Regions from separate parts of the Mesorhizobium sp. M1217 genome, predicted to be linked through region 4. Evidence: predicted binding sites of a transcription regulator. Region 4 holds the regulator's gene; each other region holds the start of a gene.
What was found. The regulator LexA, encoded in region 4, represses DNA repair genes until DNA is damaged. The targets are predictions, from matches to a motif close to TGTTCNNNNTGTGTTCNG.
Positions count from the first base shown of each region.

Region 1: a site for LexA is predicted at 2,380-2,397, ahead of recA (recombinase RecA). Genes of this name have one in related genera too.
Region 2: a site for LexA is predicted at 1,161-1,178, ahead of NKH37_RS24190 (ImuA family protein). Genes of this name have one in related genera too.
Region 3: a site for LexA is predicted at 2,025-2,042, ahead of dinB (DNA polymerase IV). Genes of this name have one in related genera too.

Region 1 is NZ_JAMYMA010000011.1:88,868-93,507, reverse strand. Features, by position in the region: gene sufA (Fe-S cluster assembly scaffold SufA) at 1-138, shown strand, start outside; gene NKH37_RS19675 (GFA family protein) at 366-863, opposite strand; gene NKH37_RS19670 (TfoX/Sxy family protein) at 954-1,277, shown strand; gene NKH37_RS19665 (carbohydrate kinase family protein) at 1,312-2,244, opposite strand; gene recA (recombinase RecA) at 2,522-3,619, shown strand; gene alaS (alanine--tRNA ligase) at 3,879-4,640, shown strand, end outside.
Region 2 is NZ_JAMYMA010000015.1:157,265-161,904, reverse strand. Features, by position in the region: gene NKH37_RS24200 (ATP-dependent DNA ligase) at 1-106, opposite strand, end outside; gene NKH37_RS24195 (DNA polymerase) at 171-389, opposite strand; gene NKH37_RS24190 (ImuA family protein) at 362-1,129, opposite strand; partial or broken gene NKH37_RS24185 (hypothetical protein) at 1,279-1,646, shown strand; gene NKH37_RS24180 (NAD(P)-dependent oxidoreductase) at 1,948-2,616, opposite strand; gene NKH37_RS24175 (SRPBCC family protein) at 2,686-3,159, opposite strand; gene NKH37_RS24170 (SDR family oxidoreductase) at 3,196-4,065, opposite strand; gene NKH37_RS24165 (LysR family transcriptional regulator) at 4,172-4,640, shown strand, end outside.
Region 3 is NZ_JAMYMA010000006.1:312,254-316,893, forward strand. Features, by position in the region: gene NKH37_RS13195 (XRE family transcriptional regulator) at 1-95, shown strand, start outside; gene NKH37_RS13200 (hypothetical protein) at 318-614, opposite strand; gene NKH37_RS13205 (hypothetical protein) at 800-1,162, shown strand; gene NKH37_RS13210 (GNAT family N-acetyltransferase) at 1,233-1,691, shown strand; gene dinB (DNA polymerase IV) at 2,095-3,336, shown strand; gene NKH37_RS13220 (FAD-dependent oxidoreductase) at 3,362-4,640, opposite strand, start outside.
Region 4 is NZ_JAMYMA010000001.1:348,182-352,821, forward strand. Features, by position in the region: gene NKH37_RS01785 (hormone-sensitive lipase) at 1-260, opposite strand, end outside; gene kynU (kynureninase) at 356-1,603, opposite strand; gene lexA (transcriptional repressor LexA) at 2,076-2,807, shown strand; gene NKH37_RS01800 (ComEC/Rec2 family competence protein) at 2,801-4,640, opposite strand, start outside.

The DNA.
Region 1 (4,640 bases), on a different contig from region 4:
GACTTCGAGCAGACCACGCTGCGCACCGGCTTCACCTTCCGCAACCCGAACCAGAGCTCGGCCTGCGGCTGCGGCGAATCGGTCGAGTTGAAGCCCGCCGATTTGAAGGCACTGGCCGAAGCCCGCGCTTCGGCCTGAGGCTTTTCCTTCGGCGTCCCCGGCGGCAATCGCATATGGGAGCCCCCTCATCCGGCCCTTCGGGCCACCTTCTCCCCGATGGGGAGAAGAGGCTGGCGCCAGCGCTGGCGACTTCCTCTCCCCTCGGGGAGAGGTCGGATTGCCCCGAATTGCCCTTCGCAATTCGGTTGGCAATCCGGGTGAGGGGGCGCTTGCCCATACGCGATAGCGAACGGGGAGAAGAAACGCTAATCCACCCACATCCCGGTTCGTTTGTGCCAGTCGGCGATCGACTCTTCCGGGTAGACATCGAAGACCTTATCGCCCTTGCCGATATCGGGCTCGACCCAGTTCGCCTTGTATTTCAGCATCAGATGCACCTTCTCCGGCGGCTTCGGCAGGTTTGTGTCGATCGCCGAGGCAAACGGATGCACCAGCTCCGGCCAGGTTGGATCGTAGAGCCAGAGTGCCGTCCCGCATTTCGTGCAGAAATTCCGTTCGCCCGTCGAGATCTCGCGTTGCGGGTGCTCGTCGTCCTCGATCTCGGCCCGGTAGACGCCGAGATGGCGCTTGCCCTCGATTTTCAGCGTCTCGTAATCGGCGCCGAGATTGATGGCGAAACCGCCGCCGCCCTGCTGCTTGCGGCAGATCGAGCAGTAGCACAGCATGAACGGCACCGGCGTATGGCTTTCCACCTCGAAACGCACGGCATTGCACCGGCAGGACCCTTTGAGCAGAAGCGGCATGAAAAACTCCGATGAAACTGATTCTGAACTTGTCAGGATGGTGCCGGTAGCGGCGATGACAAGGGGAAATCCCGGTGACATGATCGCGCCATGGACAACGAGCGCATAGAAGAGCTTTTCGAAGGCCTCGGCCCGGTCAGCATCCGCAAGCTGTTCGGCGGCAAGGGCATCTATTTCGATGGCGTCATCGTCGCCATTGTCATCCGTGGCGAATTGATGCTGAAGGCCGACGCCGAAAGCGCCCCGGATTTCGAAGCGGCCGGCTGCCGGCAATGGACCTATACCGGCTCGCGCCACGGAAAGCTGGTGTCGATGCCCTATTGGAGCGTTCCCGACAGCGCGTTCGACGATCCCGACGAGATGGCGATCTGGGCGCGCCGCGCCTACGAGGCAGGACGGCGCGCCGGCAAATAGGCTGCACCATGCTTCGGCAATTCTGGGCCGCATTTCACGCCAGGTTCCGCGCCTCGGGCACGAGCGCCAGCGCTTCGGCAAAGCCGGCGCTGGTGAAAGCGGCGCTCTCGACGGTGAGCATAGCTGCGGCAACGCCTTCGCACAGTGCCGCGCGCAGCGTCAGGCCGCGCAGCCGGGCGGCGATCGTGGCACCTGCCAGCGCGTCGCCGGCGCCGCTCATATCCGCCCGCTTGTGTATCGGCGGTGGCAGGATCGAAAATGCGCCGGTTTCGTCGAAACCGAGCACTGGATCATCGCCGGCGGTCACCACGCCGCTTTTCAGACCGGCGCGTCTCAGGCCGTCGACGATGCCTTGATCATCAGCATCGATGTCGACGCCGGCGAGCACGCCGGCCTCGTGCCGGTTCATGAAGGCGAGTGCCAGAAGGTTAAGCACCGGCGTCAGCCGCGCCGCTTTGCTGGGCGAGACGGCAAGCGCAAACACCGGCTTGCCGGCGGCGAGAGCAGCCAGCCGCGCCACTGCGGAAGACGGCAGGTTGGCGTCGCACAACACCGCGTCGGCTGAATCGATCGCTTCGCGCACCTTGGCGCGGCGGATCTGCTTGGGAAGCGCCAGCTCGTAGAGCACCATGTCGGCAAGGCCGGCGATCAGCCCGCCGTCGCTATCGACCAGCATCGTATGGCTTGGCGTCGCGCGGTCGAGGAACACCGCCGACAAATCGGCAATGCCGGCGTCGGTGACGGCGCGTAAAACCGTGTCGCCCAGGGCATCGCCGCCGCGCACCGAAAGCAGCGAGGCCGAGACGCCGCGCCGCACCGCACAGCGCAAGGCGTTGAAGGCGGCGCCGCCGACATGCTCGCGCATCGTGCCGGGGTTGGAAGCGGCCGGCACGAAGGCGCCGGCAACCCGGCCGCGCCGCTCGATATAGGCGCCACCCACGGCCAGGATCGTCGGGGATTTCATCATGCCGGCAAAATGCCCTTTGCTGTTGCCCGGGAGGAGACTAGGTCGCCGGGCGGAACCCTGCAATCGCGGGTGCGATTCGGATGGTGACGGCAACGGCGCCGCATGCGAGGCGGGAGACGTCCGGAAGCAAAATTGTGAAACAAAAATAGAACAAATGTAGATATCCCTTATTTTTCAAACCCTTGGGGCTCATTGACAAATGAGAACAAACGAGGTACATTCTTTTAAGGATTGCGGGATTGTCCGGCCTCCATTGACGACCACGGGGTGATGTATCATGGCTCAGAATTCTTTGCGGCTTGTAGAGGACAAAGCGGTGGACAAATCAAAGGCTCTGGATGCGGCGCTGTCGCAAATCGAGCGTGCCTTCGGCAAGGGTTCGATCATGCGGCTCGGCGCGAACGAGCAGGTCGTCGAGATCGAAACGGTGCCGACCGGCTCGCTTGGGTTGGACATCGCGCTTGGCGTCGGCGGCCTGCCGCGCGGCCGCATCGTCGAGATCTACGGACCGGAAAGCTCGGGCAAGACGACGCTGGCGCTGCACACGGTGGCCGAAGCCCAGAAGAAGGGCGGCATCTGCGCCTTTGTCGATGCCGAGCATGCGCTCGATCCGGTCTATGCCCGCAAGCTCGGCGTCGATCTCGAAAACCTGCTGATCTCGCAGCCCGATACCGGCGAACAGGCGCTGGAGATCTGCGACACGCTGGTGCGCTCCGGCGCCATCGACGTGCTGGTGGTCGATTCGGTGGCGGCGCTGACGCCGCGGGCCGAAATCGAAGGCGAGATGGGCGATTCGCTGCCCGGCCTGCAGGCCCGCCTGATGAGCCAGGCACTGCGCAAGCTCACCGCCTCGATCTCGCGCTCCAACACCATGGTCATCTTCATCAACCAGATCCGCATGAAGATCGGCGTGATGTTTGGTTCGCCCGAGACGACGACCGGCGGCAACGCGCTGAAATTCTATGCCTCGGTCCGCCTCGACATCCGCCGCATCGGCTCGGTCAAGGATCGCGACGAGGTCGTCGGCAACCAGACCCGCGTCAAGGTCGTCAAGAACAAGCTGGCGCCGCCCTTCAAGGTGGTCGAGTTCGACATCATGTATGGCGAGGGCGTCTCCAAGACCGGCGAGCTGGTCGATCTCGGCGTCAAGGCTGGCGTGGTCGAAAAGTCGGGCGCCTGGTTCTCCTATAATTCGCAGCGTCTCGGCCAGGGCCGCGAAAACGCAAAACTGTTCCTGCGCGACAATCCCGACACGGCGCGCGAGATCGAATTGGCGCTGAGGCAGAATGCCGGATTGATCGCCGAGAAATTCCTTGAGAACGGCGGCTCCGAAAGCAGCGACGACGGTTTCGAGGACGACGCCGGGGCGATGTAGGAAAAGCGACGTCTCCCGGAGCGTCAGCCAGGTTTGGATTTGATGTTTTGATTTTGAGTTTGCGTAATCGGTACATTTTGAACCGCCGGCCCCGTGCCGGCGGTTGGCGTTTGACGGCGAGTCAGACGCATTTCAAAGCGCCGGTGAAAGCCGGGATTTGAGCCCATTTGGTGTTTCTGGACAGGCTGCGGTGCGACCGCTAAAAGGCCATGTCTATTTTCCGCCGGCAGCCGGCGGTTCTCTCGAAAAGGCAGTATTCATGAGTGGCGTCAACGAGATCCGGTCGGCATTTCTCGACTATTTTCGCAAGGAAGGTCACGAGGTCGTCGCGTCGAGCCCGCTGGTGCCGCGCAACGACCCGACGCTGATGTTCACCAATGCCGGCATGGTGCAGTTCAAGAACGTTTTCACCGGTCTGGAGAAGCGGCCCTATTCGCGTGCGACGACTGCCCAGAAGAGTGTTCGTGCCGGCGGCAAGCACAACGACCTCGACAATGTCGGCTACACCGCGCGACACCTGACTTTCTTCGAGATGCTCGGCAATTTCTCCTTCGGCGATTATTTCAAGGAGCGCGCCATAGAGCTTGCCTGGAACCTGATCACCAGGGAGTTCGGGCTGAAGAAGGACAAGCTGCTGGTCACCGTCTACCACACCGACGACGAGGCCGCCTCCTACTGGAAGAAGATCGCCGGTCTTTCCGACGATCGCATCATCCGCATCGCGACCTCGGACAATTTCTGGGCAATGGGCGACACCGGACCGTGCGGGCCGTGTTCGGAGATATTCATCGACCGTGGCGAGCACATCTGGGGTGGCCCTCCCGGCAGCCCCGAGGAGGATGGCGACCGTTTCCTCGAATTCTGGAACCTGGTGTTCATGCAGTATGAACAGGTGACGAAGGACGAGCGCGTCGACCTGCCGCGTCCGTCGATCGACACGGGCATGGGCCTCGAGCGCATGGCCTCCATCCTGCAAGGAGTTGATAGCGTCTTCGAAACCGACCTGTTCCGCCACCTGATC
Region 2 (4,640 bases), on a different contig from region 4:
CGGGGCCGTTGGGCGCTTCGTCGACCAGCCGCGTCAGCTGAGGCTCGGTCCATTTCGGCGGATGCGTTTTATTCGGCTTTGTGGGGTTCACCGTCTTCCGCGCCAATTGAGATAAAACGTCGTCATGCGGGCCAGACTACCACATGATGACGGTATATCCGCTGCAGCTTCTATCGGAAATCCCGCGTCTTCACCTTGATGCGATCAATGTGCTCGTCGGGATCGACGATATCGCGCGTTTTCGGCATCACGCGCGGATCGATTCCCGATCCGCCGTGATGAGCCTCGTCCCCACGGCCGCGCGGCAACGGAAACGGCGTCTCGCGGTTTCCCACGCTGGCCAGCTCGGCCGATAGATCGGTCAACTCGTGCGCGACGAGATGCACCACCTCCCCTTCCCGCTGGATGCGGCCGCGCGCGCCGAGCATGGCCGACGAGAGAAGCACGCGACGGGGACGCGAGGGCTTGGCACAGGCCGGCTCGATCTTCTGTTCTTCCGCGTCGACAATCGCATCGAGGCGATCCGTGTCGGCACCGCACTGCCGGTGCGCGATGTCGACGGCAGGACCGACACCCGCCAGCGTGTCTCGGCGGCGGTTGGCTGACCAAAATCGGTCGCTTCAGTCTGTCGCCGCCAGCGGCGAATGGCGATGCCGATGGCGCCGGAGCTTTCGGCGGCAAGCTGCAGGCGCCGTGAGGCCGTCATCGACAGCCGGGCTATCTCGGCAACGACAGCGCCAAAACCGCCACGAAGACCCTCTTCGAAGCAGGCGAGAACGGATTTCTCGTCGCCGGCTTCGACATAGATCACCCTTCCCGGAGGCAGGCCGGCCTGTTCGATCGCCGGCGCGAACAGATCGGGCCGGGTAACGCACCACAGCACCTTGCCGACAGTGCGTGCGGCAATACCGGCAGCGAAGAGTGCCGCGGCCGCGCCATCGACAGCGCCATTCCCTCCGCCTGCGACCTCGTGCAGACCGCCAAGAGCCAGTCCTCCTCCCGGCAGAACCCTGTCGATTGCGATCACTCCAAACGGCAAAACGGTGCGAGCGCGCGCGTTTCCGCCTTCGAGACGCGCAATGCGTTCTCGAAGCTCGGAAATGGCAGCAGGGGGCGCCGATACACTCATCTGACCCTTGAAACGCGGAAAGCCTGTGATATGTTCTATATTTGTTCTCGTCGTGGCTAAGAGTTAACCGGGATAATGTCGTGCCCCTGCGGAGGAGGCATTCCATACTCGGGCCACATCTTCAATGCGGAAATGCGAGTCCATTTTTGGAAAAGGCCATGCAGATCCACATGCAGCGCATCGTCGGGTCGTTCGTCGGCTCCGCCTACGGCGCCGGGCAATTCTACAGCCGCGCGGTCACCGAGGCTCGTGATCTGACCACGAAACTCTCCAACGATACCATAGACGAGGACCTGGACGGCCCTGTAGGCTTCGATATCGCGCCCAACGCAAGCGCGAGTTCGCAGCCGACATGGGCCTGCAGGCCCACGTCGTTCGCATGGCAGCCGAAGGTGCCGTCTCGGCTTACCAGGACATTACAGGCGAAACCTGGAAGCCCTACGCTCGCCCGGTCGAGCAGCCTGCAAACTCGGTCGACCAAAAGGCCGCAACGGTCCAAATGGCAGCCTTCGAATAGGACGATCGCGGGGCTTTGCCCCGCCTTCCTTCAGCGTCCGCAACGCCATTGCGACCTGGTTCTGAAAAAGAAAAAAGGGCCGACGGAAAACCGCGGCCCATAACGTGTGAAGGTCATGGACCTCCAGAGGGGAACAGCTGCTGCGGCGGAACTGGGAGGAAGCCGCCATGTGCATCAACTGAAGTCTGTATGGACGAATCACGCTGCACTTAATTTTTTGTGCAGTGCAGCTATGCGCGGCTCGTTTGACCGCAATCGTCGCGCTGGCGGTTTTCGCTTTGATAGGCCGTTCAAGCCAACCCTACCCAGTGATCAACGGCAACTTATGTAGCCACCGATCCGTGGTGACTTGATCCAGCACGAAGGCCGCAACGTTTTCGCGCGAAATGGAGCCTCCGCGGAACTGGTTCAAGTTCGTGAGCGTCTGGATCGTGGTGCGTGCAGGCTTGTTGTTGAGAACTGAAGGACGGACAATAGTCCAATCCAGATCGCTGCCCTTGATGATTGCCTCCTGACGATTCTTGTCGGCATAAACCTTGCGCAGGAGCAAAGGGAAGATCAGCTTGTCGAAGAGGAAACCGCCGTGCCCTGCGCTGTCGCCAGCGCCCATACCGGTGATGGCGACGAGACGCGAGACGTGTTCCGCTTTCATAGCGCTGACAAGCGCTCGGGTCGCGGTCGAAAGAAGGGTGACTTCGCGAAATGGGCTTGCGGGTGTGCCGAGCGCGCTAATCACGGCATCGCGACCCTTGACGGCTTGGCGCAACACCTTCTCGTCACGGGCGTCTCCAACGACGATCTTCACTCCCTTCATGTTTGCGGCCTTTTCCGGCGAGCGCACCAGGAGGGTGACATCGTAGCCGCGGCTTACGGCCTGGCTGACGATATGGCGGCCGGTCGGCCCGGTGGCACCGAGCACCAGGATATTCGGTACGGCGGCGAAACGTGTTTCAGAGACGGGTGTGGTCATGATTTTGGTCCTCTTGAAAGCCTGGCGCCTCTCAGGAGGCCGCCCTGTTGGGTTGGATGCTGGTGATAATCAGAGGCGGCCCTCTGCGAGCAGTTCGCGGGTCCGCTTCAGCGTCGACAGCAGGGCCGACTTGTAGCCCTTGTCGCTGTCGAACTGCGTCTGCTCGGCCTGTTCCTCTGGGCCATCAGCCTCCTTGCCGCGCAGGCCGAGGTAGCAGTAGAACTTCAGCTGCAGTGCGCCGGCTTCGTCCTCGAAAAGCTCATTGATAATGGCGCCTTCGCGTGGGCCGGTCGCCTGGAAGAAGGTGACCTTGCTCTGCGGCTCGAGGGTGATGATCTCCCTGATGTCAGAGCTGGCGATGGTGGCTTGGCGCACGAAGTGGGTTTCACTTTCCTCCACGACATCGCAGCGGGTGCAGAGACCCGGCGGGAGGAACAGACGCGCGTCGCGCGCCTTCAGTTCCAAACCCTTCCATACTTGCTCCCGGGTGAGCTTTGTTTCGCCTTCCGGATTCACCGGGACGGTTGCGGTCGAATAGATCATGTCGATGGTCCTTGTTTGAAATTGTGGCTGATTGCCTCAGGCAGAGGCAGCGGTTTCCGAGGCAAAGTCGCGGTAGGAGCGGAGCGGACGTCCAAGAAGCGTCGTCAGGCGCTCGACATCAGTGCCCTCGGGCAGCATGCCATCGGTCAAAAATCGCTCGCCCATCATGCGCATGTCGTAGGCCATCCATGGCGGCATGAACTGCTTGAGGTTCTGCTCGAAGGCAGCCGTATCGCCGCCGCCATAGTTGATCTGGCGAGCGAGCACGTCCGACCAGATCGCGGCGAGATCCGCTCCGGTAAGGGTATCGGGACCGACCAGGTTGATGCGAATGATCGGGAGCGGCTGTGCGGCCTGTTCGCGGCGCAGCAGCTCAAGGGCAGCAACCTCCGCGATATCGCGAACGTCGATCATGGCAAGCCCCTTGTCGCCGACGGGCATCGGGTAAACGCCGTAGCCTGCGATGACGTCCTTGATCGTCAGATCGTTCTGGATGAAGTAGGCCGGACGCAGGATGGTAGCATGAAAGCCCATCTGCTCGATCATCCGCTCGACGCCGAACTTGCCGGCGAAATGCGGCACGTTCACGTAGACGTCCGGGTGAATGACTGACAGGTAGACGATCCGTTCGACGCCAGCCGAGCGGGCGACGTTGAGGGCGATCAAAGCCTGGGTGAACTCGTCTGGTGCGACAGCGTTCAGCAGGAAGAGCGTCGAGACACCGTCGAAGGCGGTACGTAGGGAGTCGACGTCCAGGAAGTCACCTTTGACGACGGCAACACCTGCCGGGAAATTGGCCTTGGAAGGGTCGCGGACGAGAGCGCGGACATCAGCGCCGCGATCGACGAGGTGATGGATGACTTGGCCGCCGATATTGCCGGTGGCGCCGGCAACGAGAATGGTCATGGGATTTTCTCCGGGTTGGTATTGCTTGACACCCGGAATATGGCTGGTTCATTCTTAAACCAATAGGCCGTTAATTTGGACAGTTCGTCTCACAGGTGGAACGATTATGGATCTCGTCGCCCTTGCCGATTTCAACCTTGTCGCGCGTCACGGTGGCTTCGGCAAAGCGTCGCGGGCGTCCGGCCGTCCCAAAGCGACCTTGTCCCGACGGGTTACGGAACTGGAGGCTGCCCTTCAACTTCGGCTGTTTGAACGTGGCGCGCGCAACCTCAAACTCACTGAGGAAGGACGCGCCCTTCATGAGCGGACAGCCGCTCTACTGACGGAGCTCGACGAAACGGCGGCCACGATCGCGGCGGGCGGGGACAAGCCGCGCGGCAGGTTGCGCATCAGCGCGCCGCTGCTGTTTTCGCAGACCGCCATGGGCAGGATCGCGGCGGGCTTTGCATTGAAATATCCCGACGTGCGGTTGGAAGTCACGACAGAGGACCGAGCCGTGGACATGATCGAGGAAGGTTATGATCTGGTCATCCGGGTCAATCCGGACCCAGACGAAAGTCTTGTCGGCCGAGCCT
Region 3 (4,640 bases), on a different contig from region 4:
AGCAATACAATCCGCCCAAGACGCTGACCTTCAACCGCTACGCCATCAAGAACGTCTTCCGCGTCATCCCGCTCAAGGAACTGCTGGGGTATTGACGGGCGCTTGTTGCCTTCTCCCCTTGTGGGAGAAGGTGGATCGGCGCACAGCGCCGAGCCGGATGAGGGTGCTGGAAGGAACGCGGCGGAGGAAATGTAGACGCGATTTTAAGCACTTACGCCATCAAGGTAGCGATCCGTCCAACACCCCTCATCCGACCGATCTTCGCTCGGCCACCTTCTCCCACAAGGGGAGAAGGGAAGAGCAGCACGCCCTCCCCCTCAAGCCCGCCTCGATTGCTCCAGCTCTCGACCGTTGAGCAGGCGCGCCTCGGCGCGGGCTCGCTGCCGGTCGTCGATGAAGGCAGCCTGGATCGAAACGGCGGCGCCCGGCAGGCCGTCGGCCCGGCAGGCCTTGCAGATCAGGCGCCCGGAAAGTGCTGATAGCGGTGTCTCCGGCCTCACCCCATGCCGCTTGAGCTCGGCCGGCTTCCACCACCTGTTGCGGCCGCAATCGATGCACTCGACGGCAATCGAGACGACATCGGCGATCGTCGCTTCCTTGCCCGCTAATGCCATGGCCATCCCCATCGTTGTTCCTGCTTTGTTCACATTATCGGTTTTCGAGGCGGAGTCGAGTCGGTTCCGCTTACACCAACGTGAAAGTTTCACTTGTTCATTTATTTGAGTTATGCTTCTATACCATGCAAGCTGGAATCGGCGCAGCCGCGGCCGCTCCGTCCACCGAATGTAAGGGAGTGACGATGGACCTCGCCCAGTTCGCCCAGGCCTGCGGTTATGCCGGCGACAGCCCGGCCATGCTTGCCGCCTTCGCGGCCATCCGCCAGGACGGCATCCGCACGGCGCGCCAGGGCCATCGCCAGCGCAAGGCGGCGATCGACCGGATGAAGCCGAGCCGCGCTTTGTTCCTGGCGGCGATCCGCCCGGCGCAGTCGGCCGAGGAGGCGATCGAGGACGCCGCCCGCTTCCTGTCGATGTTCCGCAACATGCCGCACTGGCGACAGGAAAGGCGCAGCGCCGACCTCGCCCGCGCCAGGCAGCAGCGCCTCTTCGCCCGCTTCTTCCGCCGCTACGGCTATCGCCTCTGGGCGTTGGAGGCCGCCTGAAGACGCGCGCCCCCCTTGCAGTCAAAACGGATATTGCGATCGCCAACACTGCGCCGTATGTCTCCGCGCGATGAGCGAGATCGAATTCCGTCGTGCCCAGGCGCCCGACCTGCCGGCGATCGTTGCAATGCTTGCCGACGATGCGCTCGGCGCAGACCGGGAAGACCCGTCCACGCCGCTCGCGCCATCCTATCTCGATGCCTTCAGCGCGATCGATGCCTATCCCAACCAGTTGCTGGCCGTGGCCGTCGAGGCCGGGCAATTGGTCGGAACGCTGCAACTCAGCTTCCTTCCAGGCATTTCGAGGAAAGGCGCCTGGCGCGGCCAGATCGAAGGCGTTCGCGTCGCCCGGCAATGGCGCTCTCGCGGCGTCGGCAAGCTGATGATCGAATGGGCGATTGAAGCGTGCCGTTCGCGCGGCTGCAGCCTCATTCAGCTCACCACGGACAACAGTCGACGGGAAGCGCACACCTTCTACGAGCGCCTCGGTTTCACCGCCAGCCATCTCGGCTACAAGATGGCGCTGTAGGTCGCTGCAGCAGGCGCCGTCGGCGAAGCTGCCGATCTCCCCCCTTGCGGGGGAGATGCCCGGCAGGGCAGAGGGGGGTGCTGTCCCTCCGACCTGTCAACCAATCGGAGCCAAACCCTCAGGCTGATTCGAGTTGGCAACAACTGAAGTCGAAGTTGGCGATCCGTCCCACCCCCCTCTGTCCTGCCGGACATCTCCCCCGCAAGGGGGGAGATTGGATGTTGCTTCGACTTTCGCCAACCACCAACGCTGGAACGCAGGCAGACAGAGGGCGCCAAACTGAAACAATTGCCCTCCACCTGCCCTCCGCGCCGCTTGACAATCCGCCCACAATGTTCTCTTTATGTTCTCATCAAAACTCTAGACAAGGCGGCGTTTGAACCGCCGCGGGCGAACGGGCCGGATGGAAGCCAACATCCTCCACGCGGATCTGGATGCCTTCTATGCCTCGGTCGAACAACTGCTCGACCCGGCCTTGCGCGGCAAGCCGATTGCCGTCGGCGGCGGGGTAGTGCTCGCCGCATCCTATGAAGCCAAGGCGTTCGGCGTGCGCGGCGGCATGCCGGGACGGCGGGCGCGGGAACTCTGCCCGCAACTCATTTTCGTCGGCGGCCATTTCAAGGACTATCAGCGGCTGGGCGATGCGGCAATCAAGGTGCTGGGCGATTTCACGCCGGTGGTCGAGCGAATTTCCATCGACGAGGCCTTTGCCGACGTCGCCGGCTGCACCCACCTGTTCGGCTCGCCGGCCGAGATCGCCGGCAAGATCCGCCACCGCGTGCGGGCAGAGCTCGGCCTGCCGATCTCGGTCGGCGTAGCCCGCACCAAGCATCTGGCCAAGATCGCCTCACAGGTCGCAAAACCCGACGGGCTGGTGGTGGTCGATCCGCGCCACGAGCTGGAGTTCCTGCACCACCTGCCGGTCGAGCTGATGTGGGGTGTCGGCCCGGTCACCAGGGAGCGGCTGGCCGGCATCGGCGTCAACACCATCGGCGAGCTGGCGAAGACCAACGATGGCGCGCTGGAGCGCCTGCTCGGGCCGGCGGCGGGAGAAAAACTCAACGCGCTGGCGTGGAACCGCGATCCGCGCAAGCTGGAGACGCAGCGCCGGGCGCGCTCGGCCGGCGCGCAATCGGCGCTCGGCCGAAAACCGGCCGAGGAGCAGGTCTTCGTGCCTGCGCTGCTGCATCTGGCCGATAGGGTCGCCACAAGATTGCGGGCGAAATCCCGCCCCGGCCGCACGGTGACGGTTCGCGTCCGCTTTGCCGACCTGCGCTCGGTGACGCGCTCGATCACGCTCGACCAGCCGATATCGGCAACCGCCATGCTGGCCGAGATCGCCGAGGCGCTGGTGCGCAAGGTGCTCATCGACCATCCGCACGAAAAGACAATCTCGCTGCTGGCGATCGCTGTCTCGCATCTGGAGCAGCATGCCGGCCTGCAACTGGAACTGCCGCTCGGGCTCGCCGACGACCGCCGCCGCCCCGGCACCAGGAAGGGCGCGGCGCGCTGGACCGCAGATCGCGCCGTCGACAAGATCCGCGACCGCTTCGGCTGGGAGGCGGTCGGCTACGCCTCGGTCGCGCTCGGACTGTCGCGGTCCGTTCCCGACGCGTTTCGCGAGCTCGCCGAAAAGGAATTGTGAGCTGCGCGGCCGGGGCGAAAAAAGATTATCCGGCAGGAGCCAGGGGCGATACGGCCGGCCCGTTCAAAGCCGTGCCATCGACGGCAAAATGCGAGCCGTGGCAGGGGCAGTCCCAGCAGCGTTCCAGCGAGTTCCAATGGACATGGCAGCCGACATGGGTACATGCGGCCGAGCGTTTGTAGAGCGTGCCGTCCTCGTCGCGAAAGGCCGCGACTTTGGTAAGACCTTCGCGGACGATGGCGCCCTGTCCCGGCCGCAGCTTGTCGGCGGAATCGATTTCACCAGGCGCGACATACTCGGCAAAACTCCTGATCGCTGTCGCATTCTCCGCTAGATAATCGGCGATCGCCCGTACCGTCTTGCGAGAGGGTTCGTAAAGTTCCCGCCAGGGGCTTTCCCCCTTCAGAATCAGGTCCGAAATCAACAGGCCTGCCACGACCCCATGGGTGATGCCCTGGCCGGAATCGCCGGTAGCAACGAAGACTCGCCGATCACCGGGATTGCGGCCGATGAACCCGGCATAGTCGACCGTCTCCATCACCTGCCCGGACCATCGATTGGCTTCCGCGCCGACATCGGGCACCAATTTTTTGATCCAGGCCGCCAGGGCCGTGAAGCGGTGGTCGGCGTCGTCGGCCTGCCCTGTCTTATGGTCTTCACCACCGACGATCAGAAAGTCGGTCTTGCCTTCGCCAGGCTGCAGACGGACGTAGTGATAGGGGTCCAGCGTGTCCCAATAGAGTGCATCCGGCAAAACGTCGCGCGCGATCTCGAACGACATGGCGTAGGTCCGATACGGCGCCTGCTTGGTATGGAGCGCGACCCGATCGTTGATCGGCGAGTTGGTGGCGACAACGGCCGACCTGGCAGACACGGCAAAGCCCGAGACCGTGCTTACGCGCACGCCGCCGTCGGTCTCCTCGACCTTATCGACGATGGTCTCCGCATAAAGCGCGCCGCCGTGCGCGCGGATGCCGGCAGCCAGCCCGCGGAGATATTTGAGCGGGTGGAATGTCGCCTGATTGGCGTAGCGAAGGATCGGTGCATCCGAAAAGCCTGCAAACGGCACGCCTGCGGTTTTCTCGACGTCGACCCCGATCTTCAGAGCGGCGTCCAGTTCGCGCTCGATGACGGATTCCTTCCTGCCCGACGCCGGAAACAGAAAACCGTCGAGGCGGCGGAAATCACACGCCATACCCTCCGCCTCCAGGATCGATTGGATACGGTCAATAGCGGCCGACTGGCTTTGATAGTAAATCCGCGCCAGTTCCTCGCCGCGCAATTTGATCAGTTCCGAAAAATAG
Region 4 (4,640 bases):
CTCTTGTCGAATGCCATCCAGTAGCCGCCATGGACGAACACCACGAGCCCCTTGGGCTTGGTGGCCGGCAGGAAAAGATCGAGCCGGTTGCGTGGGTTTTCGCCATAGGCGATGTCGAGCCGTGCCCTGCCCTCGGTCGAAAGCACGTCGCGAAAACCCCCCGCGGGCTCCACCCAGGCCGCCGGCCAGCGATCGCTGCCGGCTATGTTGGCGCCGTTGGCATAGGCGTTGTCCCAATCGGCAATGTGACGTTCGAACACCCTGCGCCCTCCCCTGGCAATATGGCCCTGCAACGAGCGTGAGCATCGCGCGGCGCGTCGTCGCCAGCCTCACGATTCCAGCTCTCGCATCAATCTCAAGTGACAGCCGCCTTGATGGCGAAGCGCGCATCCTTCCACGCACCGGTGCGCAGGATGTCCTCAAGCACTTCGACGGCCTGCCAGACATCGGCATAGCCGACATAGAGCGGGGTGAAGCCGAAGCGCATGGTCGATGGCGCGCGAAAATCGCCGATCACGCCACGTTCGATCAGCGCGCGCATGATCTGGTAGCCATGCTCGTGCATGAATGAAATCTGGCTGCCGCGTTTTTCCCCGTCGCGCGTGCTTTCGAGCGTTAGCCCGTAAGTGCCGCACTTTGCCTCGACAAGCTCGATGAACAGATCGGCCAGCGCGATGCTCTTCTTGCGCACCGCCGTCATGTCGACATCGTTCCAGATGTCGAGCGCGCCCTTCAGCGTGCGCATCGACAGGACCGGCTGGGTGCCGCACAGAAACCGGCGGATGCCGGTGCCGGCCGCATAGCCTGGCTCGAAGGCGAAGGGCCGTGCATGGCCCCACCAGCCGGTGAGCGGCTGCTGGATGTCGGCAAGATGCCGCTCAGCCGCATAGATGAAGGCAGGCGCGCCCGGTCCGCCATTCAGATATTTGTAGGTGCAGCCAACGGCAAAATCGGCGTTTGCCTTGTCGAGCTCGACTGGCATCGCACCGGCGGTGTGGCAGAGATCCCAGACGATCATCGCCCCGGCTTCCTGGGCCCTGCGCGTCAGCGCCGGCATGTCGCGCAGTTCGCCCGACTTGTAGTTGACGTGGTTGACCAGCACCACGGCGGTGCCTTCGTCGATCAGCTCTTCGATGCTCGGCGCGTCGACCCCCGAGAGGCGAAGCAGCGTATCTTTTCGCGTCGAAACCACACCCTCAGCCATGTAGAGATCTGTCGGAAAACTGTCGCCCTCGGCGACGATGACCTGCCGCTCCGGCCGCATGGCCATGGCGGCGTGCAGCAGCTTGTAGATGTTGACCGATGTCGTGTCGCAGACCACCGTCTGGCCGGCCGCGGCACCGATCAGGCGCCCGAGCTGGTCGCCGAGTTCGAGTGGCATGTTGAACCAGCCGGCCGTGTTCCAGGCGCGGATGAGATCATGCGCCCATTCTTCGGTCGCTGCCTTGCTCAATTCATCGAAAGCGGCACGCGAAGCGGCCCCTAGCGAATTGCCGTCGAGATAGATCACTCCTTGCGGCAGCACAAAGCGGTCGCGCATCGCGCGCAGCGGATCTGCAGCATCCAACGCCTTTATGGCCACGAGATCGGGAATTCCTGTCATGATTTGTCTGCTCCCCCAAGATTCACCGCAACGCCGGACACGCATCGACGGCATCCATCGGTCACGAGCGGTTCTCCATTACCTGGTATCGCGCAGCAAGGCTCCACCGGCGACAAGTTGCCTGACCACGCGGTGGAAACCAGGAGCCAAGCCAACCCAAGGTTGGCGTTTTGAGTTCGTTTCGTTCACGGTGCATTGACCAAACCGCACAGTCGATACGGCTTCAATTCCGTGCCCCTTTGCCGGCTGACGGCCGATAGCAGTGCCGCCTTCTGGAAACCCAGAGGCCGCAAACGAAAGCAGAATCAAGGCGATGAGGCCCGCGGCGGTGAAAATGCAGCGTCCCGGTTTGGCGAGTGGTATCGTTACCCGAGCCCTAATACATTCATTAAACTTTAAACAGTTGCGGAACACAACTGGAACAGATAGTGTTTGTTCTGGGTTTGTTTTTCTGATTCTGTTGGGGGTCGCTATGCTGACACGCAAACAACACGAACTGCTTATGTTCATCCACGAAAGGCTGAAGGAAAGCGGTATCCCGCCCTCCTTCGACGAGATGAAGGAAGCGCTCGACCTGGCTTCCAAATCGGGAATCCACCGGCTGATTACGGCGCTGGAGGAGCGCGGCTTCATTCGCCGTTTGCCCAACAGGGCTCGTGCGCTGGAGGTGCTGCGCCTGCCCGATTCGATCGCCCCCGGCCTCAATGCGGCACGCAAGTTCTCGCCGAGCGTCATCCAGGGCAGTCTTGGGCAAGGTCCTCGGCAAGGCAAGCCGACATCGTCGCGCGTCCCTGCAGCCGGCAATGACGACGATGTCGTCGCCGCCGTGTCTATCCCGGTGATGGGCCGCATCGCCGCTGGTGTGCCGATCGATGCCATCCAGCACCAGACGCATTCGATCTCGGTGCCGCCGGACATGATCATGGGCGGCGAGCATTATGCGCTCGAGGTCAAAGGCGATTCGATGATCGAGGCTGGCATTTTCGACGGCGACACGGTGATCATCCGCAATGCCGATACGGCGAGCCCCGGTGAGATCGTGGTGGCACTGGTCGACGAGGAAGAAGCGACGCTGAAGCGGTTCCGCCGCAAGGGCGCCTCGATCGCCCTGGAAGCCGCCAATCCGGCCTACGAGACGCGCATCTTCGGACCAGACAGGGTCAAGGTGCAGGGCAAGCTCGTTGGGCTGATCCGCCGCTACTGAGCTGCGCCCTTGGCGCCGGCTTTTGGCTTGTCGGCTCTGCGGTATGGCGGCATGCCCCGCGCCGCGCGTGAAAATTTCCGCTGCACGTGCCAGGGCCGGTATGATTTTTCGACGGCGAAGCGGATTTCGGCGCGTGTTGCCGCTTGTGGATCGAAATAGACGGCCGCACTTCCCGCGCGCGCCAGTTGCCGTTTGGTGACGACGAGGACCAGCCGGTCGTAGTAGCAGGGATTATGGGCGGTGGCGTCGTCGATGACGATCAAGCTGGCAAAGGCGCAGGCTGGCCGTGCAGTATCGCGGTCATTGGCTAGCGCGATGATCGCGCCGGATGGATGCCTGGCAAGGCAGAGACCGTCCGTGCAAATGAACGGCATGCCCGGCGGTAAGTCGGCCGGATCGGCAATGTCGAATTGCGGATCGTTCTTTCCAGGTGTTTCCGGCGCGACGATAGCCTCTGATGTGAGCGCGCGTTTCCAGTTGTCGATGGTGAACTCATTCGGGCGTGCCCGGTTGACCGCGAGTTCACCGCTGCCGATCGGCAGCGCGACGAGCCGTGCGTCCTCCGAGATCAATACATCGGGTACGCGCGTCTGCGTTGTCGTTAGCAAGCCGGCGAGCGCAAAAGGAAGGGCCACGAGCCGCAACCAGGTCGTCGCCATGCTGGCAATGACGAGGGCGATCGTCACCAAAAGGACAGATCTCAGCGAAATCAGCCCGACCGCATCGATCGGCGAGCGCTCGGAGATCCACCCGGACAGGGCGATCATCGCCGTCAGCCCCTTGCCCATCACGTAGAGGAAAGGCCCATCCGCGCCGAACGGCATCGCCAGCGCACTGAGGACGGCGAAGGGCATGACGACCAGTGAGACGATAGGCATGATGGCCAGATTGGCGAACAGGCTGAGCGGCGCCACGCGCTGGAAATGCCATATGGCGAAAAGCGCCGTGGCGCTCCCTGCAATGATCGAGGTCATCGCCAGGCCGCCCATGCCCATCAGTACCTTTCTAGTGGCAAAGCGTAGCGGCGACCGCCGGGGCGGCGGCGTGGTGGCCCCGCCGGCGCGGTAATCGGACCAGCCTGCATAGGCGCCGACAAGGGCCGCCGTCGCGGCGAAGGACATCTGGAAGCTCGGACCGACCACCTCGTGCGGCGACACCAGAATGACCGCGATGGCCGAGATCGCCAGGTTGCGCATGGTGAGCGCGGCCCGGTCGAACAGCACGGCGATAAGCATCACCGCCAACATGATGAAGCTGCGTTCGGCCGCCACCACAATGCCGGAAAAGACGAGGTAGGCCGCAATCGAAAAAAGCGCGGCGGCCGCCGCGTATTTCTTGACCGGCCGTCGCGATGAGAAATCGGGAAACAGCGCAAAGGCGCCGCGCAGCAGCGCCATAATGGTGCCGGCGACCAACGCCATATGCAGCCCCGAGATGGAGATGATGTGGTAGATGCCGGTACGCCGCATCGCTTCGTTGATCTCCTCGGGAATGCCGGCGCGCACGCCGACGATCAGCGCAGCAGCAATCTCGCCCTCGGCGCCGCCGATGCGGCTGCGGATATGGTCGGCGATGGATTCGCGCGCGTCTTCGATCGCGGAAGAAAGCCGCGCGGCAAACGGCATGCTGCCCGACGACACGACTTTCGGATTGCCGAGAAAAAAGCCGCTGCCGCCGATACCGGCAAAATAGCTGTCGAAGGAGAAATCATAGCTGTCGGGCCGCACCGGCCCGGTCGGCGGCAGCAGCCGCACATAGCCGGCGATCTCGGAACCGGCGGTCAGCTCAGCCGGTATTTTCATCGCCGAAACGCGGACCCGTTCCGGCATGTAG